2 regions of the Bradyrhizobium sp. WD16 genome follow, and region 2 is predicted to be linked to the other one. Evidence: predicted binding sites of a transcription regulator. Region 2 holds the regulator's gene; the other holds the start of a gene.

Region 1 (14,531 bases), 140 kb from region 2:
GCCGACGCGGTGCAGCGTCTTGAAGGTCTCGCGAATCCGCGGCACCGCCTTGAAGAATTCGGCGGCCTCTTCGACCGTCATGTCGAGCACGTCGGCGATCGACTTGCCCTTGAACAGCACTTCCAGGGTCTCGCGGTTGTAGCGCTTGCCCTTGCAGGTGTCGCAGGTGACGTAGACGTCGGGGAGGAAGTGCATCTCGATCTTGATGACGCCGTCGCCCTGGCAGGCCTCGCAGCGACCGCCCTTGACGTTGAAGGAGAAGCGGCCGGGCTCGTAGCCGCGCGCCTTGGACTCCGGCAGGCCGGCGAACCATTCGCGGATCGGCGTGAAGGCGCCGGTGTAGGTCGCCGGATTCGACCGCGGCGTGCGGCCGATCGGCGATTGGTCGATCTCGATGATCTTGTCGATGTGCTCGAGCCCCTCGATGCGGTCGTGGGGCGCCGGCGCGTCGCTGGCATTGTTGAGCTTGCGCGCGATCGCCTTGTAGAGCGTATCGATCAGCAGCGTCGACTTGCCGCCGCCGGAGACGCCGGTGACGCAGGTGAACAGGCCGAGCGGAATCTCCGCCGAGACGTTCTTGAGATTATTGCCGCGGGCGTTCACCACCTTGAGGGTGCGGCGGTGGTTCGGCGGCTTGCGTTCGGGAATGTCGACCGCGAGCTCGCCGGTGAGATATTTGCCGGTGAGCGATTTCGGGTTGGCCATGATCTCCGCGGGCGTGCCGCGGGCGATGATCTGGCCGCCATGGATGCCGGCGCCGGGGCCGACATCGACGACGTAATCGGCGAGACGGATGGCGTCTTCGTCATGCTCGACGACGATCACGGTGTTGCCGAGATCGCGCAGCCGCTTCAGGGTGTCGAGCAGCCGCGCATTGTCGCGCTGGTGCAGGCCGATCGAGGGCTCGTCGAGCACGTAGAGCACGCCGGTGAGACCCGAGCCGATCTGCGAGGCGAGACGGATGCGCTGGCTCTCGCCGCCGGACAGCGTGCCGGAGGCGCGCGACAGCGTCAGGTAGTTCAGGCCGACGTCGAGCAGGAAGGTCAGGCGCTCGCGGATCTCCTTGAGCACCCGGACCGCGATCTCGTTCTGCTGGGTCGAGAGCTGGTCGGGCAGGGCCGCGAACCATTCGCCGGCGGCCCTGACCGACAGTTCGGAGATTTCGCCGATATGCTTGCCGCCGACCTTGACGCACAGCGCCTCGGGCTTGAGGCGGTAGCCGTGACAGGCTTCGCAGGGAACGTCGGTGAAATACTTGCCCAGCTCCTCGCGGGCCCATTCGCTCTCGGTTTCCCGGAAACGGCGCTCGATATTGGTGACGACGCCCTCGAACGGCTTCTTGGTGTCGTAGGACCGGACGCCGTCCTCGTAGGAGAACTTGATCTCGTCGTCGCCGGAGCCGTAGAGGATCGCGTTCTGCGTCTTCTTCGGCAGGTCCTTCCACTTGGTGTCGAGGGTGAACTTGTAGAACTTGCTCAGCGCCTGCAGGGTCTGCAGGTAGTAGGGCGACGACGACTTGGCCCAGGGCGCGATGGCGCCCTTGCGCAGCGTCAGATCCTTGTCCGGGATCACCAGCTCGGCGTCGATATGCTGCTCGATGCCGAGACCGCCACAGGCCGGGCAGGCGCCATAGGGGTTGTTGAACGAGAACAGCCGCGGCTCGATCTCGGGAATGGTGAAGCCGGAGACCGGGCAGGCGAACTTCTCCGAGAACAGAAGCCGCTCCGGACCGCTCCTGTCGTGGATCTTGGCGGTCTTCTTGTCGGTCTTCTTCTCGCCTTCGCCGCCCGGCGGCGGATCGGCGAACTCGATCACGGCGAGGCCCTCGGCGAGCTTGAGCGCGGTCTCGAACGACTCGGCGAGCCGCTGGCCGAGATCGGGCCGCACCACGATGCGATCGACCACGACGTCGATGTCGTGGGGAAACTTCTTGTCGAGCGCAGGCGCCTCGGCGAGCTCATGAAACGCGCCGTCGATCTTGACCCGCTGGAAGCCCTTCTTGAGATATTCGGCGAGCTCCTTGCGATATTCGCCCTTGCGGCCGCGCACCACCGGCGCCAGCAGATAGAGCCGTGTGCCTTCCGGCAGCGCCAGCACCCGGTCCACCATCTGCGAGACCGTCTGGCTCTCGATCGGCAGACCGGTGGCCGGCGAATAGGGCACGCCGACCCGCGCCCACAACAGGCGCATGTAATCGTAGATCTCGGTGACGGTGCCGACGGTGGAGCGCGGGTTCTTGGAGGTGGTCTTCTGCTCGATGGAGATCGCCGGCGACAGGCCTTCGATCTGGTCGACATCGGGCTTCTGCATCATCTCGAGGAACTGGCGGGCATAGGCGGAGAGCGACTCCACATAGCGCCGCTGGCCCTCGGCATAGATGGTGTCGAACGCCAGCGAGGATTTGCCCGACCCCGACAGGCCGGTCAGCACCACCAGCCGGTCGCGCGGGATGTCGAGATTGACGTTCTTGAGATTGTGCTCGCGCGCGCCGCGAATGCGAATGGCGCGGCTGCTGGCATCGATCTGTCGTCGGCTCGCCTTGAGAACTTCGTCCATCAGTGGCAGTTCCGGATGCGCCGGCGGCGCTGATCTTGCGTGACATTCGCGCGCCGGGCGATCGCGAATGGAAGGCTGGTGTCCCGGTTCGATCGTTCGTAGAGCTCAACCAACCCGTCGGGGTGTATCGTCCATCGTCCCACAGCACCGCGATGCCCGGAAGTGCAGGTCGACTCGCGGCGCGAGTTGTCCAGTGAACATATCAAGAACATCGCCGCGCACCAAGAGCCGCGCATCAAGAGCCGCGCACCAAGAGATGCCTGCGCCCGGATCGGGGAGTGCAAGCATTGGGCCGCGACGAGTTCCGACGACAGCCAATGGGGTGAGTGAACCCTATGTGGTTCAGGTCGGTGCGAAGGGCAAGGGCGGCCGGTGCCGCGCCGCGCCGATAGCCGCAATGAATATCCGGGCAGGAATACCCCGGCGGCAACGGGGCCGACGAGTACCGGCAAAACGACAAGACGCCAAACGAAGAGCCGCCAAACGAAAAAGCCCGGCTCGCGGGAGCCGGGCTTTTGTGGTGGTCCTGAACCGGAGTCCTCGGTGGAGAACCTCAGTCAGTATGCGTCAGGACTTCGCTCAGTACTTCGCTCAGTACCTGGCGACGACCGGGCCGCCCCAGTTGAAGCGGTAGTTCAGGCCGGCCTTCACGCTGTGGACGTCGTCGCGGTAGCTGACAACGCCGCCGGCGGCCGGCACCGAGATGTTGGTGGTGCCGAAGTTGTAGTACTGGTACTCGACCTTGGCCGACCAGTTCGGGGTGAACAGGTACTCGAGGCCGGCACCGACGGTGTAACCGGTGTCCTTGCGGCTGACGGCGAAGGCGAGCGGCGCACCGGTGGCGGTGTTGAACACGTTCACGTTGTCGTTGTTGCCGCGGAAGGCGAGACCGCCCTTGGCGTACAGCAGCGCCGGACCCCAGGTGTAGCCGAGACGGCCGGTGACCGAACCGAAGTCGCTGCTGCGGCCCTGAACGGTGAACGGCACCAAGGCAGGCGGCGCGGTGAACAGCACGTTGGTGGTGTCGCGCGCGGCCCAGGTGTATTCGGCTTCGATACCGAGCACCCAGTTCGGGGCGAACTGATAGTCAGCGCCGCCCTGCACACCGCCGGCGAACCGGCCGTCGCTGCCGTAGATGTTGTCGCTGCCGTTGAAGGCGCCACCGATGTGACCACCGATGTAGAACCCGGTCCAGTTGTAGATCGGGGCCGGCACATAGGCCGGAGCCTTGGTGTAGGTACGGGCCGGAAGGTCGGCGGCAAAGGCCGAAGCCGTGCCCAGCGCGACCAGCGCCACGCTACCCAGCAAAATCTTCTTCATCGTTCTCTCCACTTACATCTCCGCCGCAACTGGCGGCGCAAATCCCAAGAAACAATCGTCGCAAGCGCCGATGTTGGGAACACCATAGTCCAATCCGGATCGAAAAGCCGTCTCCCAAATGCAACACCTCGTCACGAAGTGACTCCGACTAAGTTTAGGATTTGTTTAGCATATTTCCGCCGGTGGAGGCAAAATCCGCGCATCTTTTGACACATTTCGGGCAGCGCAGGCACCCTGCCGGTGCTTCAATGCCGCCCTGGCTGGTGGTTTACATCGGCGGCGGAACATAATAAGAACGATGGGCCCCGCGGTGCGATGCTGGGCGTGGAAGTGTGGATAAGGCGGCGCCGGTGGTCGCGCAGCCGAGCCGGAGCGGCGCCTGGCAGGTTATAGGGTCGGGACGGAGAACCCCGCCGCGAGCCGGCTTGGGTGTGTCGATTTGGGTGTGTGAACGGAGAGTGCGATGGCGGGAAGCGTAAACAAGGTCATTCTGGTCGGTAATCTGGGCGCCGACCCCGAAATCCGGCGCACCCAGGACGGACGCCCGATCGCCAATCTGCGGATCGCCACGTCGGAAACCTGGCGCGACAAGAACACCGGTGAGCGCAAGGAAAAGACCGAGTGGCACCGCGTCGTGATCTTCAATGAGGGGCTCTGCAAAATCGCGGAGCAGTACCTCAAGAAGGGCGCGAAGGTTTACATCGAAGGCGCTCTGCAGACACGGAAATGGACCGACCAGAGCGGAGTCGAGAAGTACTCGACCGAGGTGGTCCTGCAGGGCTTCAATTCGACTCTGACCATGCTCGATGGGCGTGGCGGCGGCGGTGGCGGTAGCTTCGCCGATGAGGGCGATTTCGGTTCCAGCGGGCCGTCCTCCGGGGCGCCGCGACGGGTGTCCTCCGGCAACCCCAGCCCCAGCCGTGGCGGCGGTGGTGGCGGCGACATGGACGACGAGATCCCGTTCTGACGGGGACGTTTTCCAGCGGCGGGCGTTGCGTCCGCTGATCCTTGCGCAGCAGTTTTGCGGCCGGCGTCGATAGCGGCGCCGGCCGTTTTGCTTTTGGGGTGCTTTTGGGCTGCTTTGGGGCGGAGGCGACGCCGCTGCGCGTCAGATTTGCTCAGCCTCAGATTTGCTCAGCCGAAGGCGCTGCGGGCGCCGTCGAGAATGAACTGGACCGCGAGCGCGGCCAGAACGATGCCCAAAAGGCGCGACAGGACGACGTTGCCGGTGATGCCGATGGCGCGTGACACCCGCACCGCTGCCATGAAGGCGAGGGCGCAGAGCAGGCCTGTCACGGCGATGATGGCGATCAGCGATGCCAGCGCCGCCGGCGTTGCCGCCTTGCCGGCGAGAAGCAGGGTTGCGGTGATCGCGCCGGGACCGGCGATCAGCGGAATGGCGAGCGGGAAGGCGGCGACATCGCGGACGTGCTCGGCCACGGCGTCCTCGGCCTGGCGGGTGTCGCGGGCCGGGCGCCAGCCGAGCACCATGTCGAACGAAATGGCGAACAGCAGGATGCCGCCGGAGATCCGGAATGCCGGCAGCCCGATGCCCAGGCGATCCAGCAACCAGCTTCCGGCCAGCGCCGTTCCGGCGAGAATGGCGGACGCGATCGCCGCGGCGCGCAGCCCGGTGGCGTTGCGCACACGCGGCGGCTGGTTGTCGGTGACGGCGAGGAAGGCCGGCGCGATGCCGATCGGGTCGACCACGACGAGCAGGGTGACGAGGGCGGTCAGGGCATCGTTGAGCATGCGCAATGTCCTCGGCGGGCCGCCTTCCGGATGCCGAGCGATAGAGTGCCGCAAGGAGCGCCGCAAGCGGTCCGCACGGCGCTGCTGCCGAGATCTCCCGGCTAGTGTGGCGTCTCGCAATTGCCTACCGCCTTCGCGGCAACCCTCTCGTAGGCAATTGCGAGACATAAGCCACACTAGCACTTTGATTTTGCTAGTGTCCTTTATGTCTCCGAATTACCGTGCGAGCGTGAGGCAAATGGAGCGGTAATTCGGAGACAGGACACTCGTGTGGCGTCTCGCAATTGCCTACCGCCTTCGCGGCAACCCTCTCGTAGGCAATTGCGAGACCTAAGCCACACTAGTGTGGTGGATCTGACGCTCGTTTCAGTATTGCAGCGAGTTCTTCGAGCGCGCGTCAGATCCAAAACCACACTAGAATCATAATGATGCTAGTGTGGCGTCTCGCAATTGCCTATGCCTTTGCGGCAAGCCTCTCATAGGCAATTGCGAGACATAAGCCACACTAGCTTTTTGATTTTGCTAGTGTCCCGATGTCTCCGAATGACCGTGCGAGGGTGAGGCAAACGAAGCGGTAATTCGGAGACGGGACACTAGTGTCCCCTTGTTTCCAACGTTCGTATGAGCGCCTGCTGCAATGGGGTACGAACGTTGGAAACAGGACACTCGCACTCTGATTTTGCTAGTGTCCCTATGTCTCCGAATGACCGTGCGAGTGCGAGGCAAACGTAGCGGTAATTCGGAGACAGGACACTAGCGATAAGCAGCTGACTTAATTGGATTTTATAGGCCGTTTCGGCGGCGAAAGGGGTTGGTGCGGGGCTCTGAATCGCCTATATCTCCCGGACTGATTCGTCGTGGGGATTTTTGCGTTTGGCCGATCAAGATAATCCGGAATCCGGCGCCTCCGGGCCGGTCGACATCCGCCCGGTTTCTATCTCCGATGAGATGAAGCGATCCTACCTCGATTACGCCATGAGCGTGATCGTGGCGCGGGCGCTGCCGGACGCGCGCGACGGCCTCAAGCCGGTGCATCGGCGCATTCTCTACGCCATGCACGAGAACGGCTTCGACTGGAACAAGGCGTATCGCAAGTCGGCCCGCACCGTCGGCGACGTCATCGGTAAATACCATCCCCATGGCGACCAGTCGGTCTACGACGCCCTGGTCCGCATGGCGCAGGACTTCTCGATGCGGGTGCCGCTGGTCGACGGCCAGGGCAACTTCGGCTCGGTCGACGGCGATACCGCGGCGGCCATGCGCTACACCGAGTCCCGTCTCACCAAGGCCGCGCACACCCTGATCGAGGACATCGACAAGGATACGGTCGATTTCCAGCCCAACTACGACAGCTCCGAACGCGAGCCGTCGGTGCTGCCGGCGCGCTTTCCCAATCTTCTGGTCAACGGCGCCGGCGGCATCGCCGTCGGCATGGCGACCAATATCCCGCCGCACAATCTCGGCGAAGTGATCGATGCCTGCATCGCGCTGATCGACAATCCCGCGCTCGGCATCGACGACCTGATGGGCATCGTGCCCGGGCCGGATTTCCCGACCGGCGGCATCATTCTCGGCCGCCAGGGCATCCGCGCGGCCTATCACCTCGGCCGCGGCTCCGTCATCATGCGCGGCAAGGTGACGATCGACACCATCCGCAAGGATCGCGAGGCGATCATCATCTCGGAGATCCCCTACCAGGTGAACAAGGCGGGGATGGTCGAGCGCATCGGCGATCTCATCCGCGAGAAGAAGATCGAGGGCATCGCCGACCTGCGCGACGAATCCAATCGCGAGGGCATGCGCGTCGTCGTCGAGCTCAAGCGCGACGCCGTCCCCGAGGTGGTGCTGAACCAGCTCTACAAGTTCACCCCGCTGCAGACGAGCTTCGGCGCCAACATGGTGGCGCTCGACGCCGGCCGGCCGCAGGTGATGAACCTGAAGGACCTGCTGACGCTGTTCGTCGCCTTCCGCGAGCAGGTGGTGACGCGTCGCACCAAGTTCCTGCTCAACAAGGCCCGCGACCGCGCCCATATCCTGGTGGGTCTCGCCATCGCAGTCGCCAATATCGACGAGATCATCCGCGTCATCCGCACCTCGCCCGATCCCGCGACCGCTCGCGACACCCTGATGTCGCGGGACTGGCCGGCGGCGGACGTCGCCGCCATGATCACGCTGATCGACGATCCGCGCCATCACCTCAATGCCGACGGCACCGCTCGGCTGTCGATGGAGCAGGCCAAGGCGATCCTCGACCTGCGGCTGCAGCGGCTCACCGCACTCGGCCGAGACGAGATTTCCGACGAACTCGACAAGCTCGCGGCGGAGATTTCCGATTATCTCGAGATCCTGCGCTCGCGCGCCCGCGTCCAGGCCATCGTCAAGGACGAGCTGGCGGCGGTGAGGGCCGAATTCGCCACGCCGCGCCGCACGGTGATCGTCGACCAGGAGGGCGAGGTCGAGGACGAGGACCTGATCCAGCGCGAGGACATGGTGGTGACCGTGTCTCACCTCGGCTACGTCAAGCGCGTGCCGCTATCGACCTATCGCGCGCAGAAGCGCGGCGGCAAGGGCCGATCCGGCATGCAGACCCGCGACGAGGATTTCGTCAGCCGGCTGTTCGTCGCCTCGACCCATTCGCCGGTGCTGTTCTTCTCCTCGCGCGGCCAGGTCTACAAGGAGAAGGTGTGGCGCCTGCCCATGGCGGCGCCGAACGCCCGCGGCAAGGCGCTGATCAACATCCTGCCGCTGGAGCAGGGCGAGCGCATCACCACCATCATGCCGCTGCCGGAGGACGAATCCTCCTGGGCCAATCTCGACGTGATGTTCGCCACGACCGGCGGCAACGTCCGTCGCAACAAGCTGTCCGATTTCGTCGATGTCCGCCGCTCCGGCATCATCGCCATGAAGCTCGACGAGGGCGAGGCCATCGTCGACGTGCAGATCTGCACCGAGCATGACGACGTCCTGCTCACCACCGCCGGCGGCCAGTGCATCCGCTTCCCGGTCACGGACGTGCGTGTCTTCACCGGCCGTACCTCGATGGGCGTGCGCGGCATCGCGGTCGACAACGACACGGTGATCTCGCTGTCGATCCTGCGGCATGTCGAGACGACGTCCGACGAGCGCTCGGGCTATCTCAAGATGCGCCGCGCCGTTGCCGGTGAAGCTCTGGCCGGTGAAGCTCTGGCCGGTGAGACGGCCGTCGACGAGGCCGCCGAGGCCGAGGGCGAGGAGACGAACGGCGCCATCCAGCTCTCCCAGGAACGCTATGTGGAGATGTCGGCGCAGGAGCAGATCGTGCTGACGGTCTCGGTCAACGGCTACGGCAAGCGCACCTCGTCCTACGAATACCGCACCACCGGCCGCGGCGGCAAAGGCATCGTCGCCATGTCGGTGAACGACCGCAACGGCAAGCTGGTGGCCTCCTTCCCGGTGGAGGACAGCGACCAGATCATGCTGGTGACCGACAAGGGACAATTGATCCGTTGCCCGGTGGACGGCATCCGCGTCGCCGGCCGCTCGACCCAGGGCGTCATCGTCTTCGACACCGCCGATGACGAACACGTGGTTTCGGTCGAGCACCTCACCGAGGAAGAAGACAACGGCAACGGCGGCTGACGAGCGCCGGACGAGCCGCGCTCGGCAAGAAGCCGCCCGAGGGCATCCGGGCGGCTTCGAAACCAAAAACGGCCGTCTTCGGCGGCGTTGCGGTCGGCGGCGCGCCGTGGTTTGGCAAGCCACTGAATATCAATAGAAAACACCCGCGCCGCGGCCGGGCGAGGGGCTGCGGCGCTTGCGGGCGGTGAGGAGGCGCGGTAGACCGAAAGCATGTCGCGCATCGCCCTTTACCCCGGGTCGTTCGATCCCGTCACCAACGGCCACCTCGACGTGGTGCGCCAGACCGTTCGCCTGGTCGATCGCCTTGTGGTGGCGATCGGGATCCATCCCGGCAAGACGCCGCTGTTCAGCCCCGCCGAGCGGCTGGACATGATCAGCGAGGTGTTCGCGCCGCTGGCGGCCAAGGCCGGCTGCGAGGTGGAATGCGTCACCTACGACGACCTCGCCGTCACGGCGGCCCAGCGCGCCGGCGCCACCATTCTCATTCGCGGCCTGCGGGACGGCACCGACATGGACTATGAGATGCAGATGGCAGGCATGAACGAGACCATGGCGCCGGACGTGCAGACGGTGTTTCTGCCGGCATCCCCCATGGTCCGCCCGATCACCGCCACACTGGTGCGTCAGATCGCCAGTATGGGGGGCGACGTGTCGAACTTCGTGCCCCCGGTGGTCGCGGCCCGGCTGAAGGACAAATTCGCCCGCGGCTGATCGCCAAAAGCCTGGTCCCGCCGCGTCTTCCCGCAACCCGTTTCCCGAAGCTTCTGGAGCTCTCATGATCCGAATTCTCGCCGTTCTCGCCGCGCTGGTCTGCGCTGCGCCCGCGCTGGCGCAATCGCTGCCCGCCAACCTCGACAAGCAGAATGCGATCGTGATCGACACCAACAAGGGCCGCATCGTCGTCCGGCTGCGGCCGGACCTCGCGCCGAAGCATGCGGAGCGCATCAAGCTCCTGGCGCGCGAGGGCTATTACAACAACGTGCCGTTCCATCGGGTGATCGAAGGCTTCATGGCCCAGACCGGCGACGGTCAGAACTTCAACGGCACCGGCGGTTCGAAATATCCGAATCTGTCGGCTGAATTCACCCCGACGCCGTTCACGCGCGGCGTCGTCGGCATGGCCCGCGCGGCGTCGCCGGATTCGGCGAATTCGCAGTTCTTCATCATGTTCGCCGACGGCTCCTTCCTCAACGGGAAGTACACGGTGGTCGGCGAAGTCGTGTCGGGGATGGACGTTGTCGACAAGCTCAAGCGCGGCGAGCCGGTGGCCGACCCTGACAAGATGGTCAAGGTGCAGGTCGCTTCCGACATCAAGTGACGTGGTGCGGCGGCTCGTCGTCGCGAGCCTGCTGGCGCTCGGCGCCTCTTCGGCGTGCGTGGCCGGGGAGGCTCCCCGGATCAATACCCTCGGCGGCCTCGTCACCCGGCTGGGCAGCTGCATCAAGCCGCCGCCCACGGCACGCAGCGCGCCGGGCATGGAGATCACCGTCGTCCTGGCCTTCCGGCGCAATGGCGAGATCCTGGGCCGGCCGCGGGTGACCTACGAGACGCCGGGCGCCAGCGATGACGACCGGCTGGCCTGGCGCACGGCCATCATGGAGGCCATCGAGCGCTGTACGCCGTTGCCGTTGTCCGACGGCCTCGGAGCCGCACTGGCCGGGCGGCCGCTGCGCATCAAATTCGACGGACGACACCTGAAGACCGCAAGCTTGACGTCGAACGCTTGAGGACAGAAATCAACCTGAAAGGAAATGTCATGGCAGATACCGAGAACACGCTGATCCTGGAAACCACCCAGGGCCCGGTCACCATCGAGATGCGGCCGGATCTCGCCCCCAACCATGTCGCCCGCATCAAGGAGCTGGTGCGCGAGGGCTTCTATGATGGCATCGTCTTCCATCGCGTGATCGAGGGCTTCATGGCCCAGACCGGCTGCCCGCATGGTACCGGCACCGGTGGCTCCGGCCAGAAGCTCAAGGCCGAGTTCAACAAGGAGCCGCATGTCCGCGGCACGGCCTCGATGGCCCGCGCCGCCAACCCGGATTCCGGCGACAGCCAGTTCTTCATCTGCTTCGACGATGCCAGCTTTCTCGACGGCCAGTACACGGTCTGGGGCAAGGTGACCTCCGGCATGGAAAACGTCGACAAGATCAAGCGCGGCGAGCCGGTCCAGAATCCGGACAAGATCGTCAAGGCCCGGATGGCGCTCGACGCCTGATCGCGGCAAGTCGTGCCGGGATCACCCGGCACGACGCCTCTTCCTGGCGCCGGCCCCGACCCATGCGTACCGAACTCTTCGACTTCGACCTGCCGGCGGACCGCGTCGCACTGCGCCCCGCGGAGCCGCGGGATTCGGCGCGTCTGCTGGTGGTGCAGGCCGATGGCGCGCTGAGCGACCGGATCGTCTCCGACCTGCCGGCTTGCCTTGAGCCGGGTGACGCCCTGGTGGTCAACGACACCAAAGTGATTGCCGCCCAGCTTCGCGGCCGCCGCATCGGCCGCGAGGTCGAGGCCAAGATCGAGGCAACGCTGATCAAGCGCCTCGATGGCTCGCGCTGGCAGGCCCTGGTCAAGCCGGCGAAAAAACTCCTCCCCGGCGACACCGTGCGCTTCGGCAACGAGGGCCGGGTCTGCCTGCTCGGGAATCTCGACGCCACCGTCGAAGCCAAGGGCGATGCCGGCGAGGTGACCTTCGCCTTCAGCTTTCATGGCCCGGTGCTCGACCAGGCCATCGCCGACGTCGGCGCGCCGCCGCTGCCGCCCTATATCGCCGGGCGGCGCGCCCCGGATGCGCGCGACGCCGAAGACTACCAGACGATGTTCGCAAGCCAGGAGGGCGCCGTGGCGGCGCCGACCGCCGGCCTGCACTTCACGCCGGCGCTCGAGGCTGCGCTGATGGAGCGCGGCATCACGCTCCACCGCGTCACGCTCCATGTCGGCGCCGGCACGTTCCTGCCGGTCAAGGCCGAGGATACCGCCGACCACCGCATGCACGCGGAATGGGGCATGATCTCCCCCGACACGGCCGCGGCGCTCAATGCCGTCCACGCGCGCGGCGGCCGCATCGTCGCCGTCGGCACCACCTCGCTGCGCCTGATCGAAAGCGCGACGCGGCCGGACGGGGTGATCGAGCCTTTTGCCGGCGAGACCGCGATCTTCATCACGCCGGGCTACCGTTTTCGCGCCGTCGACGTGCTGATGACCAATTTCCACCTGCCGCGTTCGACCTTGTTCATGCTGGTGTCGGCCTTCAGCGGCCTTCCCGCCATGAAGCGCGCTTACGCCCACGCCATTGCCCGGGGCTACCGTTTCTATTCCTACGGCGACGCCTCGTTGCTGTTCCGCGCCGATGCCGTCCCCCAGTGAGCCCTGTTCCCGGATGACTCTTGCCAACCATTTCACGCTTGTCGCCACGGATGGTGCCGCGCGTACCGGCGTGCTGCAGACCCCGCACGGCGCGGTGCGGACGCCGGCCTTCATGCCGGTCGGCACCCAGGGGGCGATGAAGGGGGTGCACTGGCGCGACGTCCGCGACGCCGGTGCCGACATCGTGCTCGGCAACACCTACCATCTGATGCTGCGGCCGGGCGCGGAGCGCATCGCCGCCCTCGGCGGCCTGCAGACCTTCACCGGCTGGCGCGGGCCGATGTTGACGGATTCCGGCGGCTTCCAGGTGATGTCGCTGGCGCAGCTGCGCAAGGTGACGGAGCAGGGCGTGACGTTCCGCTCCCATATCGACGGCGCCTCGCTGGCGCTGTCGCCGGAGCGGGCGATCGAGGTGCAGGGCCTGTTCGGCTCGGACATCGCCATGCAGCTCGACGAATGCGTGCGGCTGCCGGCCGAGCGCGCCGACATCGAGCGCGCCATGCAGCTGTCGCTGCGCTGGGCGCAGCGCTGCCGCCGGGCCTTCGAGAACGCGCCCGGCGGGCGCATGCTGTTCGGCATCGTCCAGGGCGGCGACATCGGCGAGCTGCGCCGGCAGAGCGCCGCGGCGCTGGTCGACATCGGCTTCCACGGCTACGCCATCGGCGGGCTTGCCGTCGGCGAGCCGCAGCAGGTGATGCTGGCGATGATCGAGGAGGCGGCTCCGCTGCTGCCGGCCGAGCGGCCGCGCTATCTGATGGGGGTCGGCACGCCCGACGACATCCTGCAATCGGTCGGGCGCGGCGTCGACATGTTCGACTGCGTCATGCCGACCCGCAACGGCCGCCACGGCGTCGCCTTCACCCGCTTCGGCTCGGTCAACCTGCGCAATGCCCGCCACGCCGACGATCCACGGCCGCTCGACGAGGAGAGCCCATGGCCGGCGGCACGGAATTATTCCCGGGCCTATCTCCATCACCTGATCAAGGCCGGGGAGACGCTCGGCGCCATGCTGCTGTCCGAGATCAACATCGCCTATTATCAGAGTCTGACCGCCGGCATGCGCGAGGCGATCGCCGCCGGGCGCTTCGCCGAATTCGCCGAACGCACCCGCGCCGACTGGGCGCGCGGCGATATTGCGCCGCGCTGACCGTTCCCCTTGTCGTGAAACGCCTGATTGTGAAGGCGCGCGAACGGCGACTCTCGCCGTTCCGAAGCGGCGTGGCTGAACGAAGCTGTTCAGTCGCGAGAGTTCTGTCGCGAGTTGCTCAATTGCACCTGAGCCCGAGCGAATGCTCGGTGACAAAGCCGTAGCCGCAGGTTTCACAGCTCCACAGATAGCGAACCATGTTGTCGGGCAGGAAAGCCGAGGCTTCGGCCGCGACCATGGTGTCGGCGCAGACGGCGCAGGTCGGCAGCTCGCGTTCGCGCGGCGCCGGACGGGGCGATCTGGACCACATGACTTCCGACACAACAACTTCAGAGAGTCCCGACATCGGAGCCTCCTGAGATCGAGCAGTTTTGGATTTGCGACGCTCGTGCCCGCTGTGAATTTAGGAAACGGAATACCAGCCTCGACTAAAGTCTACACTGAAATTCTTGACGTTGTCGCAACACAAATGCGGTGCTTTGACGATTTGTGTGCTGCGGCGCATCATCGTCGCAGGCGGTGCGCCGACGTCGCCAGCGCTTAGGGTGTTCCGCTCCGACTTCATTCCGATGTTGCTCCGACATTGCGGTGCCGGGCTCCGCGCTCCGCTCCTCTGGCGTCATCGCACCGCGGCATGTTCTAATGGGACATTGCCTTTTTGGAGATCTCGCATGACCACCTCCGCTCCGTCCCCACACCGTCCTGGCCGCGGCCGCGTCTATTCCAGCATTGCCGACGCCTACGGCGACACGCCCATCGTCCGGTTGAACGC
Region 2 (14,531 bases):
GCGAGAGTTCGGCGCTGGCCCGTTTCGCGCTATGGGGCGGGCGCGAGGTGACGATGCTGGCCCTGGCCTCGACCATCGCCGGGCTCGCCACGCTGCCTTATGCGGCGTTTCACTTTCACCGCGTCACGCCCTATGGCCTGCTGGCCAATGTCGCGGCGATGCCGGTGGTGTCGGCGGTGGTGATGCCGGCCGGCCTGCTCGGGCTGCTCGCCATGCCGTTCGGTTTCGACGGCGTGTTCTGGCGGGTGATGGAGGCGGGCATCGACTGGATGATCGTGGTCTCGCAATGGGTGGCGGCGCTGCCCGGCGCGGTCGGTCGCGTGGCGGCGTTCGGCGCCGGCCCGCTGGCGCTGGCGAGCTTCGGCATCATCGTGCTCGGACTGTTCAGGACGCCGCTGCGGCTGGCCGGCGCGGTGCTGCTGGTGATGGCCGCGGCGTGGGTGTGGCAGACCGAGCAGCCTGATATCCTGGTGTCCGCCGATGGCCGCCACGTCGCCGTGCGCGGCCCCGAGGGGCGGCTGCGCTTGATGCAGTCCGGCAAGGACGCCTTTCTCACCAAGGAGTGGCTGGCGGCCGATGCCGATCCCCGCGGCGCCGGCGATGCGGCCATGACGGCAGGGGTGTCCTGCGACGACGCCGGCTGCGTGGCGCCGCTGCGCGACGGCGGCTTCGTCGCGCTCAGCGCCCAGGCCGATGCCTACGCCGACGATTGCCGTCGCGCCGTCGTGATGATCGCGCGCGGCCAGCCGCCTGCCGGCTGTCAGGCGCTGGTGATCAATCAGGCGTCGCTGCGAAGCTCCGGCGCGCTGGCGCTGCGGCGGACGGCGGCGGGATTTGCCCGGCAGGCGGAGAAGCCCGCCGGACGGGATCGGCCGTGGTCGCCGGCAACGCCGGCGGAGGAGGGGGCCGCCGCCGGGCCGGCGGCATCCGGCCGGCCGCCTGATGCGACCCCGCCCGAGGCGGCGCTCGAGGACTGAGCCGCGCGGGCGGGTGGCGAGCCCGCCCGCATACAGCTATCGTATTCACACATCTGCTTGGCAGCCGGGAAAGCGGCTACTCATTCAGCCTTTCAATCGTCATGCCCGGCCTTGCCCGCCTTCGCTAAGAAGCTTCGGCGCGCTCAGCCATCGTGCCGGGTCGAAGCCGAAGGCGAAGACCGGTGCCGGGCATCCACGATTTTGGAACCTCTCGACCTGAAAGACGTGGATGGCATAGCGATCCGGCTCCTGCCGGATCGCGTTCTTTTCTCATGCCGGAAGTCGGAAACATCCGACTTCCGGTGACAAGTCCGGCCATGACGGGAATGAAGGTCAGGGCGCATCTTTTCACTCCGTTGGCGCCGCCCGGATGCGTGAATCTCGTAGGCTTGAAGCGGGGGACGACGCAGAATCCGAAGCGAGCGCCGCGTCTGTGACGCTGTGTGAATACGATAGCCGCTCACAGCCCCAGGGCGCGCAGCCTTGCGCTTTCGATATGCTTCGTCAGCGCCGCCACCGCCTTGTCGGCATCGCGCGCGTCCAGCGCATCGAGGACCGCCATGTGGTCCTGCATCACCGGCACGACGAGATCGCGGGCGAGGCGGGTCTGCGACTGCCGGATCAGGCGGATCTTGATCGAGTTGACGCGGTAGCTGTTGGAGATGATGGCGTTGTTGAGGGAATCGACGATGCGATCGTGAAAGCTCCAGTCGGTGCGCTGGGCCTCGTCGATCAGGTCGGCGTCGATCTCGCCGCGGCTGGCGCGGGCGAGCACGCGTTCATGGGCGCCGCGCAGTTCGGCCAGGACGTCGTCCGGCGCCGCGGCGGTGAACAGCGCGATGGCTTCGCGCTCGATGAACAGGCGGAACTGGAACGCCTGCTGGATCAGCGATAGATCGACCTGCGCGATCTGCATGCCGCGCTGGGGAATGGTCCGGATCAGGCCTTCGGCCTCCAGCCGCGGCACCAGCTCGCGGATGGCGCCGAGCGGAAAGCCGGTGATCTCGACGAGTTCCCGCTGTGAGATGAACTGCCCCGGCTTGAGCTGCTGGCTGAGCAGGCGGCGGGTGAAGGCGCGATAGGCCTTGTCGCGCAGATTGGCCGGCAGGCCGGCGTCCTTGCCTGGCGCCGCGGCAGGGGATCTCGCCGGCGGCTTCGCCCGCGCCTTCGCCGCGCGTTTGGTGTCGGCCCGTGGCATGACTGACCCTCGCTGTCGGCGCGCCGCGCCGGTGAGTTGACATTGACATGTCAGTCTCAACAGAAATAGCCTCGTGGCAAGTCGAAATCGGCGGCCGCGACGCGCCGCCAGTGTCCCGTTTCCAACGTTCGTATACCGTTGCAGCAGGCGCTAATACGAACGTCGGAAACAAAGGGACACTGGCATCATTATGGTTCTAGTGCGGTTTTGGATCTGACGCTCGTACGAAGTACTCGCTGCAATGCTGATACGAGCGTCAGATCCACCGCACTAGTGTCCCGTTTCCAACGTTCGTATACCGTTGCAGCAGGCGCTAATACGAACGTCGGAAACAAAGGGACACTGGCATCATTATGGTTCTAGTGCGGTTTTGGATCTGACGCTCGTACGAAGTACTCGCTGCAATGCTGATACGTCAGATCCACCGCACTAGGGAGTTTGCGGCAATGCCCAACGCATCGGTCCTGCCGCGTCGCGCGCTGGGGCGCACCGGCCTTCGCGTCTCGGCGATCGGACTGGGCGCCGCGCCGCTCGGCGATCTCTATGCCCATCTCGATGACGCGGCCGCCGTCGGCGCGGTCCGCTGCGGCCTCGATCACGGCATCAATCTGATCGACACCGCGCCGCTCTACGGCCACGGGCTCGCCGAACACCGCTGCGGCACGGCGCTGCGCGCCGTTCGCCGCGACGAGGTCGTGGTCAGCACCAAGGTCGGGCGCTACATGGATCCGTTCCACGGCCGGGGCGACGGCTCCGGCTACCTCGGCGGCATGCGCCATCGCGCCGTGATCGACTATTCGTTCGACGGCACCATGCGGGCCATCGAGCAGTCGCTGCTGCGGCTCGGCACCGATCGCCTCGATCTGCTGCTGATCCACGATGTCGACGTCTGGACCCACGGCGAGGCGGCGATCGAACAGCGCTTTGGCGAAGCCATGACCGGCGCCTATGTCGCCCTCGAGCGCCTGCGCGGCGAGGGCGTCGTCGCCGGTATCGGCATCGGCGTCAATGAAGCCGACATGTGCGTGCGCTTCGCGCAGGCGGGCGATTTCGACGTCATGCTGCTGGCGGGGCGCTACTCGCTGCTGGAGCAGCCGGCATTGCCGGAATTCCTGCCGCTGGCGCTGCGCAAGGGCATCGGCGTGCTGCTCGGCGGCGTGTTCAATTCCGGCATCCTGGCGACCGGCGCAGTGCCGGGCGCCAAATACAACTACCGCGACGCACCGCCCGAGGTGCTCGCCAAGGTGGCGCGGATCGAGCGGGTCTGCGCCGCCCATGGCGTGGCACTGCCGGTTGCGGCCGTGCAGTTCGCCCTCGGCCACCCCGCGGTCGCCAGCGTCGTGCTCGGCGCCCAGAGCGCGGCGGAAGTCGAGCGCAACATCGCGGCCGTGCGCCGCGCCGTCCCGGCGGCGCTGTGGCGCGACCTCAAGGCGGAGGGACTGCTCGATCAGGCGGCGCCGGTGCCTGAGGGAGTGTGATGCGGATCGATGCGCACCATCATGTCTGGCAGATCGCACGCGGCGATTATGGCTGGCGGACGCCGCAGCTCGCGCCGATCTACCGCGACTTCGGCGTCGAGGATCTCGCGCCCCTGCTCGCGGCGGCGGGCATCGGCGGCACGATCCTGGTCCAGGCCGCGCCGAGCGAGGCGGAGACCGATTTCCTGCTGCAGGTCGCAGCCGCGAGCGAGACGATCCGCGGCGTCGTCGGCTGGACCGATTTCGACGCGCCCGACGCCGCCGCGCGCATCGACGAACTGGCGGAGCAGCCGCTCCTCGTCGGACTGCGGCCGATGGTGCAGGACCTCGCCGACGACGACTGGCTGCTGCGCCCGCACCTCGCTGCACCGCTCGCGGCGATGGCGCGGCATGGTCTGGTGTTCGATGCCCTGGTGCTGCCGCGCCATCTGCCGCGCCTGATCCGGCTCTGCCGGCGTCATCCCGAACTCGCGGTGGTGCTCGATCACTGCGCCAAACCGCCGCTCAAGGGCGGCGATCTGTCGTCATGGCGCGCCGACATCGCCGAACTGGCGCAAAGTCCCAACGTCGTCTGCAAGATCTCGGGGCTTGCGACCGAAGCGGCGCCGGGGTGGACCGTGGCCGACCTGCGCCGCGCCGTCGATCATGTCCGCGACTGCTATGGTGCCGCGCGGCTGCTGTGGGGAAGCGACTGGCCGGTGGTCAATCTCGCCGGCGACTATGCGCTCTGGTTCGCTGCCGCCGATGCCCTGTTCGCCGACCTTGCCGACGCCGAGCGCGCCGCGGTGTTCGGCGGCAACGCCGCGCGCGTCTATCTGCGGCGGCGGGGACGTGGAGGTTCGCGGCGCTGAAGTCGCCGATGTGCCGGCTTGGCCGCCGGCACATTGCGCTTGCATGATCTGATCAAACAACTAACATGTTAGTTGAAACATAATGGGTCGCGCTTGGCGTGAGCCTGGCGCGCGACCCGCGACACGGGGGGAGGAGATCATGGACGCATCGCGACTGACCCGTCGGACCGCGCTTGCCGCCGTTGCCGGCGGCGCCCTCAGCCTGCGCGCCCGTCCGGCCCGGGCGGCGACGGTGCTGCGCTGGGCCACCGTGCTGACCGCGAGCCATCCGGGCGTCGCGATGATGGACAAGGTCGCGGCGGACGTCCGCGAGAAGACCTCCGGCGAGATCGACATCCAGACTTTCCCCAGCGGCCAGCTCGGCTCGTCCCGCGACGTCATCGAGGCGACCTCGACCGGCGCCATCCAGATGGTCGACGAGGGCGCGGCCCAGTTCGGCCAGTTCGTCGCGCCGTTCTCGATCCTGGAAGCGCCCTATATCTGGAAGGACCCGGCGCACATGCGCCGCGCGCTGTCGGCGCCGCTGATGGACGACATGAACGCCCAGCTCGCCGGCAAGCGCAACATGCGCGTGGTCGGCTCGACCTATTACGGGACGCGCCACGTCACCTCGGGCTCGCGCGCCGTCCACAATGTCGGCGAGATGGCGGGATTCAAGCTGCGCATCCCCGAGGTCGACACCTATCGCGCCATGGCCGAAGCCTGGGGCGCCCGGCCGACGCCGCTCAATTTCGGCGAGCTCTATCTGGCGCTGAGCCAGGGCGCGGTCGACGGCGAGGAGAACCCGCTGCCGACCATCCATTCGAGCAAGTTCTACGAGGTGCAGAAATTCCTGGTCCGCACGGCTCACATCATGAGCCCGCGCCTGATCGCCATCAACGAGGGCACCTGGAAGGCGATTCCCGACAAGCACAAGGAGGTGCTGCGTGCGTCGCTGGCGCGCTTCGGCCGCGAGCAGGACGAGGAGATCGTGCGCCAGGAAACCGGGCTCACCAACACCTTCCGCGACGCCGGCATGACCGTGATCGAGCCGGACCTCGACAGCTTCCGCAAGCCCGTGCTCGCCAGCCTGCCGGCGAAGTTCGAGGCCAAATGGGGCAGGGGGCTGTGGGACAAGGTGGCCTCGGCGTAAGGCGGCAGGGACGGCGCCATGGCAACCAGGCTGCTCGATCGCGCCGCCCAGGCGTTCGGCTGCGCACTGCTCGCGGCCCTTCTGGTCTGCGTGCTGCTCGGCATCGTCACCCGCGGCGCCGGCGAGCCTCTGATCTGGACCGACGAAGCCGCGCGCATGCTGATGGTCTGGCTGGCCGCGACCGGCTGGGTGTTGGCGAGCCGCAGGCATGGCCATGTCCGCATCCGCTTCTTCCAGAACATGCTGCCCAAGCGCGCCTGGCGCGGCGCCGAGACGGTGATCCAGCTCGCCATCGTCGTGCTCGGGCTGACGGTGGCGTGGTTCGCGGTGCAGCTGGTGCAGAAGAATGCCGATCTCGAGGCGACCTCGCTGCCGCTGTCCATGGCCTGGCTCTATGCGCCGATGGCGCCGGCCGGCCTCCTCGTCGCGCTCCAGGCGGCTGTCGATGCCTGGCGCCGGCCGGGCGGGCCGGCGCTGACGACCGCGGTGGACGTCGAATGACGACGCTGATGATCGAGATCGGCGCGCTGTGGCTGCTGGCGATCCTGTCCGGCCTGCCGCTGTTCGCGGCGATGGGTCTCGCGGCGCTGGCCTTCGTCGCCCTGTCCGGCCTGTCGCCGAGCATCGTGCCGCAGAAGATGGTGCAGGCGATGAATTCCTTTCCCATCGTCGCCGCGCCGCTGTTCATCCTGATGGGCAACCTGCTTGGCGCCGCCCGCATCACCGACCGGATCGTGCGCTTCGCCACGGCGGTGATGGGATCGCTGCGCGGCGGCTACGCCCAGGCCAGCATCCTCTCCAGCCTGATCTTCGCCGGCATGGCCGGCTCGGCGGTGGCCGACGCCGCCGGCACCGGCGCGGTCGAGATCCGCGCCATGAAGCGCGCCGGCTACCGGCCGGAAACCGCCGCCTCGATCACCGCCTCGGCCGCGACCATCGGCGCCATCGTGCCGCCCAGCCTGCCGATCGTGATCTTCGGCGTGACCTCGGATATCTCGGTCGGCCGCCTGTTCCTTGCCGGCTGCGTGCCCGGCCTGATGATGGCGGCGTCGCTGATGGTGATGGTCGCCGTGATCGGCCGCCGCCAGGGCTTCCCCAAGCAGCGCTTCCCCGGCTGGCGCGAATTGTGGCTGTCGCTGCGCGACGGCATCTTCGCGCTGCTCACCCCGGTGATCCTGCTGTCGGGCATGTTCAGCGGCCTGTTCACCCCGACCGAGGCCGCGGCGGTGGCCAGCACCTATGCGCTGTTCCTCGGCCTCGTGGTGTATCGCACGCTCACCCCGGCCGACCTATTCCGCGTTGCGGTCGAGACCGTGGAGACGGTGGGTGTGGTCGCCGTGCTGGTGATGGCGGCCGGCGCGCTCGGCTGGTGCATGTCGCTGTCGCGCATTCCGCAGACGGTGGCGCCGGCGATGGTCGCCTCGATCGGCAGTCCGCTGATGTTCCTTCTGATCTGCAACGTGATGCTGCTCGTCGTCGGCTGCTTCATGGAGACGCTGGCGGCGCTCCTGATCCTGATTCCGATCCTGATGCCGGCGGCGCACAGCTTCGGCATTCCCCCGGTGCAGTTCGGCATCATGATGATCTTCAACCTGATCCTCGGCACCATCCACCCGCCGATCGGCGTCGTTCTGTTCATCACCTCGCGGATCGCCGAGATCTCGTTCGAGACCATGTCGCGCGCGGTGCTGCCATGGCTGGTGCCGCTCTTGGTGGTGCTGGCGATGATCACGCTGTGGCCGCCGCTGACGACCTTTCTGCCAGATCTCGTGATGCCGAGATGATTCAATGGAGACGACATGACTGACGCCATTCGCGGCTACTGGACCGCCGTTCCGACGCCGCTGACCGCGCTGGGCGCGGTCGACAACGCGCGGCTCGCCACCCATGTCCGCGGCTTGTTCGCCGCCGGCATCGACGGCGTGGTGCTGTTCGGCACGACCGGCGAGGGGACCTCGTTCAATGTCGGCGAACGCATCGCCACCGTCGAGGCGCTGCTCGGCGCCGGCATCGCGCCGGGCCGCATCGGTCTCGGCGGCGGCTTTGCCGCGATCACCGACAGCATCAGCTTGACCCGCGCGGCGCTCGCCGCCGGCCTGACGCAGATTCTGCTGCTGCCGCCCTATTTCTACCGCGACGTCGATGCCGCGGGGATCGAGAGCGCCTTCGCCGCCATTCTCGACGCCGTCGCCGACGACCGGTTGCGGCTGACGCTCTATCACATTCCCCAGGTCGCGGGCGTCGGCGTGCCGCCGGACGTCGCCGCGAAGCTGCGGGCGCGCTACGGCCACGTCGTCGCCGGGGTGAAGGACAGCAGTGCCGATTTCGATCAGTTTCGCGCCTTCCGCGCCGCGGCGCCGCAGCTTGCGGTCACCGTCGGCAACGAGGCCGATATCGCCCGCGCCATGGCCGAGGGCGGCGCCGGTACGATCTGCGGCATGGCCAATGTCGCGCCGGCGCTGGTGAAGATGATGCTGGATGGTCCGGCCAAGGATACGGCCAAGGAAACCGCCAAGGAAACCGCCAAGGAAATCGCGATGCGCGAGGCGATCGCGCTGGTGAGCGGGCGGCCGTTCGTGCCGGCGCTCAAGGCGATCCTCGCTGCCCAGACCGGCGACAGCGCCTGGGCGCAGGTCCGCCCGCCGTTGCGGGCGGTAGCCGACGGCGCCGCCCTGAAGGCGCGGCTCGACGCGGTGCTGCGCTCGGCCGGCCTTTAGGCGAGCCGCGCTCTCGCGCTCAGTAGCGGCGGAACAGGCTGACCAGCTTGCCCTGGATGCGCACCCGGTTGGGCGGCAGGATTCTGACTTCATAGGCCGGGTTGGCCGGCTCCAGCGCGATCGAGGCGCCGCGCCGGCGGAAGCGCTTGAGCGTTGCTTCCTCCTCGTCGATCAGCGCGACCACGATGTCGCCGGTGTCGGCGGCCTCGGTGCGCTGGATCAGCGCCACGTCGCCGTCGAGAATGCCGGCGTCGACCATGGAATCGCCGCGGACCTCGAGGGCATAGTGCTCGCCCGAGGCCAGCATCTCCGGCGGGACGTTGATGGTGTGGCTGCGGGTCTGCAGCGCCTCGATCGGCGTACCGGCGGCGATCCGGCCCATCACCGGGATGGCTACCGGGCGGCCGCCTTCGTCCTCGGCGGGGGCGCGCACCACGCGGCCGAGATTGCCTTCGATGACGCTCGGCGTGAAGCCGCGGCGCGCGCCGGCGTTGCCGGCCTGCTCGGGCATCTTGATGACGTCGATGGCCCTGGCGCGGTTGGGCAGGCGGCGGATGAAGCCGCGCTCCTCGAGGGCGGTGATCAGGCGGTGGATGCCCGACTTCGAGCGCAGGTCGAGGGCGTCCTTCATCTCGTCGAAGGACGGCGGCACGCCGGACTCCTTCAGGCGCTCGTTGATGAAGCGGAGCAGTTCATACTGTTTGCGCGTGAGCATCTGAATCCCTTGGAATGCGGGGCCACATCGTTGGATCGAGCTTCATTGGCCAGCTTCGCTGGCCGGTTCACTGCTGAAGCGGCCGCCTCTCGTGATCGTTTCGAGTTGAGCGTTCTCTTCTCAGCATCCCTGCGGGATGCGCGCGCGGAGGAGACTCGCTCGAAACAAATCATGAACGGACACTATATGTTCCATATGTGTTCCGCAACATCTTAATTTGGCGTCAACAAATCGAGCTAGCGTCAGAGGGGAAGCTTAAGGATGTCACACGGCGATCCCGCCTTGGCCGGCGGCGCGAGCGGCGGCCGCAGGATCAGCGCGCCGGCCTCGGAGAGCTTGGCGAGCAGCGAAGAATCCTGCTGCAGCACGGGGGTGGCGATCTGGCGGCCATCGGCGCCGCTCGCCAGGCGCGCGCGCAGGTAGTCGTGGCGCTGGTCGTTGGCCGGCAGGTCGGCGCCCAGCACCGCCTGTTCGGCCATGTGGCGGACGTCGCTGCGGCCGGACAGCGCCCGGATCAGCGGCGCCATGAACAGGAAGGCGCAGACATAGGACGACACCGGATTGCCCGGCAGCCCGAGCACGCGCATGGCGCCGAGCCGGCCGTGCATCATCGGCTTGCCGGGCCGCATCGCGATCTTCCAGAACGCCATGGTGACGGCTTCGGCTTCGAGCGCCTGCTGCACCACGTCGTGGTCGCCGACCGATGCGCCACCGGTGCTGACGAGGATGTCGGCGCCGGCCGCGCGGGCGCTCCGCACCGCGGCGACGGTGGCCTCGACGGTGTCGCCGACCAGGCCGAGATCGACCACCTCGGCGCCCTCGCTGCGTGCCAGCGCCCGCAGCGCATAGCCGTTGGAATAGACGATCTGCCCCGGGCCGGGCGTCGTCCCGGGCATCACCAGTTCGTCGCCGGTGGCGAAGATCGCCAGCTTCGGCCGCCGGCTCACCGGCAGCGCCGGATGGTTCATGGCCGCGGCGAGGGAGAGATCGCGATCGGAGAGCCTCCGGCCGGCGCGCAGCAGCACGTCGCCCTCGCGGAAGTCGACGCCGGCGACGCGGACATGGCGGCCGGCGCGCACGCTCACGTGCACCACCACCGTGCCGTTCTCCGCGGTGGTGTCCTCCTGGATCACCACGGCGTCGGCGCCATCGGGGACGACGCCGCCGGTGAAGATGCGCAGCGCCTCGCCCGGTCCCAGCGCGCCGGCAAACGGCCGGCCGGCGGCGATCTCGCCGATCACCCGCAGACGGGTCGGCACCTCGGCAACGTCGCTCGCGCGCACCGCATAGCCGTCCATGGCCGACATCGCGCTCGGCGGCTGGGAGCGCAACGCGGCGATGTCGCGGGCCAGGACACGATGGCAGGCGTCATCGAGCGCCACCATTTCCGTGCCGAGCGCAGCGGCGCCGTCGAGCACGGCCTCGAGCGCTTCGGCAACGGGCATCAGCGCCATGGCGTCCTCCCTTTTCGTTTTCGCTTCAGCGTTTGCGGCCGGTCGCGGCCGGCGGCGCCTTGTCGGTGCCCGACTTGTAAGTGCCCGACTTGCCGCCGCTCTTCTCGAGGAGCCGGATGGCCTCGATGCGGGCGCCGCGCTCCACTGCCTTGACCATGTCGTAGACGGTCAGGCAGGCGACGGAGACCGCGGTGAGCGCCTCCATTTCGACTCCGGTCGGGCCGGTGACCTTGACGGTCGCCGTGACGCGGCAGCCCGGCAGCGCCGGGTCGGGAACGATGTCGACGGTGACCTTGGACAGCGCCAGCGGATGGCAGAGCGGAATGAGCTCGGAGGTGCGCTTGGCCGCCATGATGCCGGCGATACGTGCGGTGCCGAGCACGTCGCCCTTGGCGGCGTTGCCGGACACGATCAGGTCGAGGGTTTCCTTCGAGACGACGATGTGGCCCTCGGCGACGGCGACGCGTTCGGTCGCCGGCTTGGCGGATACGTCGACCATGCGCGCCTCGCCGCGCGCATCGATGTGGGTCAGGGAAGGCGATCCCTTGTCCGCCACGGTCAGCGCGCTCCGGCGGCCCGTGGTGTTTCGCGGGCGAGCAGGGCGCTCGTCGCCGCGGTGACGTCCGCCTGGCGCATCAGGCTTTCGCCGACCAGGAAGGTCGATATGCCGACGCGGGCGAGGCGGGCGAGGTCGGCCGGGGTGAAGATGCCGCTTTCGCCGACCATGATGCGATCCTTGGGGATCAGCGGCGCCAGCGCCTCGCTGGTGGCGAGGGTGGTCTCGAAGGTGCGCAGGTTACGGTTGTTGACGCCGAGCAGCGGCGATTTCAGCTTGAGGGCGCGATCGAGTTCGCTGCGATCATGGATTTCGAGCAGCACGTCCAGGCCGAGGCCGTGGGCGGTATCCTCGATCTCCTTCGCCGCGGCGTCGGAGAGCGCGGCGAGAATGATCAGGATGCAGTCGGCGCCAAAGGCGCGGGCCTCGACCACCTGATAGGGGTCGAACATGAAGTCCTTGCGCAGCACCGGCAGCTTCACCGCCGCGCGTGCCGCGACCATGTAATCGAGATGGCCCTGGAACGAGGGCGTGTCGGTCAGCACCGACAGGCAGGTGGCGCCGCCGGCTTCATAGGCGCGCGCCAGCGCCGGCGGATCGAAATCGGCGCGGATCAGCCCCTTCGACGGCGAGGCCTTCTTGATCTCGGCGATCAGCGCGTAATCGCCCTGGGCAAGACGCTGCCGGATCGCGGCGATGAAGCCGCGCGGCGGGCTTGCCGCGCTGGCGGCGGCCTCGATCTCGCCAAGCGGCCGCGCTGCTTTGGCCGCCGCGATCTCCTCGCGCTTGTAGGTCTCGATGCGGGTGAGGATGTCGGCCATGGTGTCGTCCTTCAGGCGTTGGAGATGATGGCGAGTTCGTCGAGCTTCTTCGCCGCGGCCCCGGAATCGAGCGACTGCCGTGCGAGCGCCACCGCCTCGGTCAGATCCGTGGCCCGGCCGGCGACGATCAGCGCCGCGGCGGCGTTGAGCAGGGCGACGTCGCGGTAGGCGCCCGGGGCGCCGGCGAGCACCGCGCGCAGCGCCGCGGCGTTCTCCGCCGCATCGCCGCCCTTGAGCGCCCCGGTCTCGGCGCGCGACAGGCCGACTGCTTCCGGCGTCACTTCGAAGGTGCGGATCTCGCCCTGCTTGAGTTCGGCGACGAAGGTCGGACCGGTCAGGGTGATCTCGTCGAGACCGTCGGAGCCGTGCACCACCCAGGCATGTTCGGAGCCGAGATTCTTGAGCACCTCGGCCAGCGGCTGAACCCACTGCCGGGAAAACACGCCGACCATCTGGCGGCGCACGCCGGCCGGGTTCGACAGCGGTCCGAGCAGGTTGAAGATGGTGCGGGTCGCGAGTTCGACCCGGGTCGGTCCGACGTTCTTCATCGCGGGATGATGGGTCGGCGCGAACATGAAGCCGATGCCGGTCGTTTCGATGCAGCGGCCGACGTCCTCGGGGGCGAGATCGATCCGGACGCCGAGTGCGGCAAGACAGTCGGCCGCGCCGGATTTCGACGACAGCGCGCGGTTGCCGTGCTTGGCCACCGGCACGCCGGCGCCGGCGACGATGAAGGAGGCGCAAGTCGAGACATTGACCGAGCCGGAGCCGTCGCCACCGGTGCCGACCACGTCGATGGCGCCCTCGGGGGCATCGACGCGGAGCATCTTGGCGCGCATCGCGGTGACCGCCCCGGTGATTTCGTCGACGGTCTCGCCGCGCACCCGCAGGGCCATCAGCAGGCCGCCCATCTGCGAGGGCGTCGCTTCACCGGACATCATGCGATCGAAGGCGGTGGCGGCTTCGTCGCGCGACAAGGCGGCGCCGGTGGCGACCTTGGCGATAATGGCTTTGAAATCGTCCATGATCATCAGTTCGTCGTGGCGGCGCCGGTGGCGGCGGCGACAGCCGCCTCGTTGATGGTGACGCCGAGATCGGATTCAAGGCGGGTGATGTACTGGCCGATCAGTTCATCGCTCAACGACTGCTGCAGTCCGCCCTTCAGCTTCTTGGTGTCGTCCGCCGCGAGGTCGAGCGTCGGGACCTTGATGTCGGTGACGCGGAACACGATGAACTCGGTGCTGCTCGCGCCCTGGGCCTGGCCATAGCTGCCCTTGGCGGTCTTGAAGGCGAGGTCGAGCACCGCCGGGGCGATGATCTCGGCGCCGGCCGAACGCTTGAAGTCCGCCGTGGTCTCGATCTTCGCGGCGAGCGCCTTGGCCTCGTCGTCGAGCTTGGCGCCGCCCTCGAGCTTGCCGAGCAGCTCCTTGGCCTTGTCGCGCAGGCGGGCTGCGACCTGGTCGTCTTTCCAGCGCGCCTCGACCTGCGGCTTGACCTCGTCCAGCGAGCGGTCGCGGGACGGCGTGACGTCGAGCACCTCGTACCAGAGATAGCCGCCGCGGTATTGCTGCGGATCGTTCTCGACATTGACGTTGCTGGCGAAGGCGGCGGTGACGAGGTCGAAGCCCTGGGGCAGCCCCTGGACCGCCTGGCCGTCGGGGGCGCGGCCGGACCGGTCGACGGCATCGATCACCGTCGCCTTGAGGCCGACCTTTTGCGCGGCGTCGATGATGCTGGCGCCGCCGCCGCGTTCGTCCTCGATCTTGTTGTAGATGTCGCTGATCCTGGCGCGGGCGCGCTCCACCGCGATCTCGGTCTTCAGCTTGGGGGCGATGGTCTCAAAGGCCGGGGTCGAGCCGGGCTCGATCTTGGTGACCTTGAGCAGCGCGACGCCGAACTGGCCCTGCACCGGCTGGCTGACGTTGCCCTCGGCGAGGGCGAAGGCGGCGTCGGCGACCGCGGTATCGATGATCGCGGATTTCGACACCAGGCCGAGGTCGATGTCGGTGGCGCTGAGCTTGCGCTCCTTGGCGAGGTCCTCGAAGGACATGCCGGCGGCGATCTTCGCCCGCGCCGCCTTGGCCTCGTCGAGGTTGGGGACGACGATCTGCGCGATCTGCCGTTTCTCCGGCGTCGACAGCGATGCCAGCCGGTCCTGGTAGACCTTCCTGGCATCCTCGTCCGACACCGTCGACCACTTGGCGACGTCTTCGGGCGTGGCGACGACCACGGCGATCTTGCGGAACTCGGGGGCCCGGAACAGCGCCTTCTTCTCCTCGAAATAGTTGGCCAGCACTTCGGGCGAGGGGGCCGCGATGGTGCCGGCCTGGGCGGCGGCGAGCCGCAGGAAGGCGATCGAGCGCTGCTCGTTCTGGAAGCGGTTGAGGCTATCGAGCTGGGTACGGCTCGGCTCGAGCTGGGCGGACAGCGCCCCGGCGATCTCGCGCCGCAAGGTCACCTTGCGCTGTTCGGCGATGTAGCGCGCCTCGGTGTAGCCGAACTGCCGGATCGTGGCGATGAAGCGGTTGGCATCGAAGGTGCCGGTCGGGCCCCTGAAGTTGGGATCGGCGTGGATGGCGCGGACGAGCTCGGCGTCGGACTGGTTCAGGCCCATGCGGCGGGCGCCCTCGTC

The links. The regulator LexA, encoded in region 2, represses DNA repair genes until DNA is damaged. The targets are predictions, from matches to a motif close to TGTTCNNNNTGTGTTCNG.
Region 1: the regulator LexA is predicted to act here: its motif matches at 2,750-2,767, upstream of uvrA (excinuclease ABC subunit UvrA).

What each region holds. Positions count from the first base shown of each region.
Region 1 is NZ_CP028908.1:4,620,780-4,635,310, forward strand. It holds gene uvrA (excinuclease ABC subunit UvrA) at 1-2,556, opposite strand, end outside; gene DB459_RS21395 (outer membrane protein) at 3,148-3,876, opposite strand; gene DB459_RS21400 (single-stranded DNA-binding protein) at 4,340-4,843, shown strand; gene DB459_RS21405 (MarC family protein) at 5,011-5,628, opposite strand; gene gyrA (DNA gyrase subunit A) at 6,502-9,246, shown strand; gene coaD (pantetheine-phosphate adenylyltransferase) at 9,457-9,957, shown strand; gene DB459_RS21420 (peptidylprolyl isomerase) at 10,022-10,564, shown strand; gene DB459_RS21425 (hypothetical protein) at 10,566-10,973, shown strand; gene DB459_RS21430 (peptidylprolyl isomerase) at 11,003-11,464, shown strand; gene queA (tRNA preQ1(34) S-adenosylmethionine ribosyltransferase-isomerase QueA) at 11,527-12,612, shown strand; gene tgt (tRNA guanosine(34) transglycosylase Tgt) at 12,626-13,759, shown strand; gene DB459_RS21445 (hypothetical protein) at 13,878-14,105, opposite strand; gene cysK (cysteine synthase A) at 14,431-14,531, shown strand, end outside.
Region 2 is NZ_CP028908.1:4,478,155-4,492,685, forward strand. It holds gene DB459_RS20805 (ComEC/Rec2 family competence protein) at 1-977, shown strand, start outside; gene DB459_RS20810 (GntR family transcriptional regulator) at 1,438-2,175, opposite strand; gene DB459_RS20815 (aldo/keto reductase) at 2,622-3,653, shown strand; gene DB459_RS20820 (amidohydrolase) at 3,653-4,504, shown strand; gene DB459_RS20825 (DctP family TRAP transporter solute-binding subunit) at 4,644-5,636, shown strand; gene DB459_RS20830 (TRAP transporter small permease) at 5,655-6,137, shown strand; gene DB459_RS20835 (TRAP transporter large permease) at 6,134-7,420, shown strand; gene DB459_RS20840 (dihydrodipicolinate synthase family protein) at 7,436-8,353, shown strand; gene lexA (transcriptional repressor LexA) at 8,373-9,068, opposite strand; gene glp (gephyrin-like molybdotransferase Glp) at 9,311-10,522, opposite strand; gene moaC (cyclic pyranopterin monophosphate synthase MoaC) at 10,548-11,078, opposite strand; gene trpC (indole-3-glycerol phosphate synthase TrpC) at 11,081-11,899, opposite strand; gene trpD (anthranilate phosphoribosyltransferase) at 11,911-12,924, opposite strand; gene DB459_RS20870 (peptidylprolyl isomerase) at 12,930-14,531, opposite strand, start outside.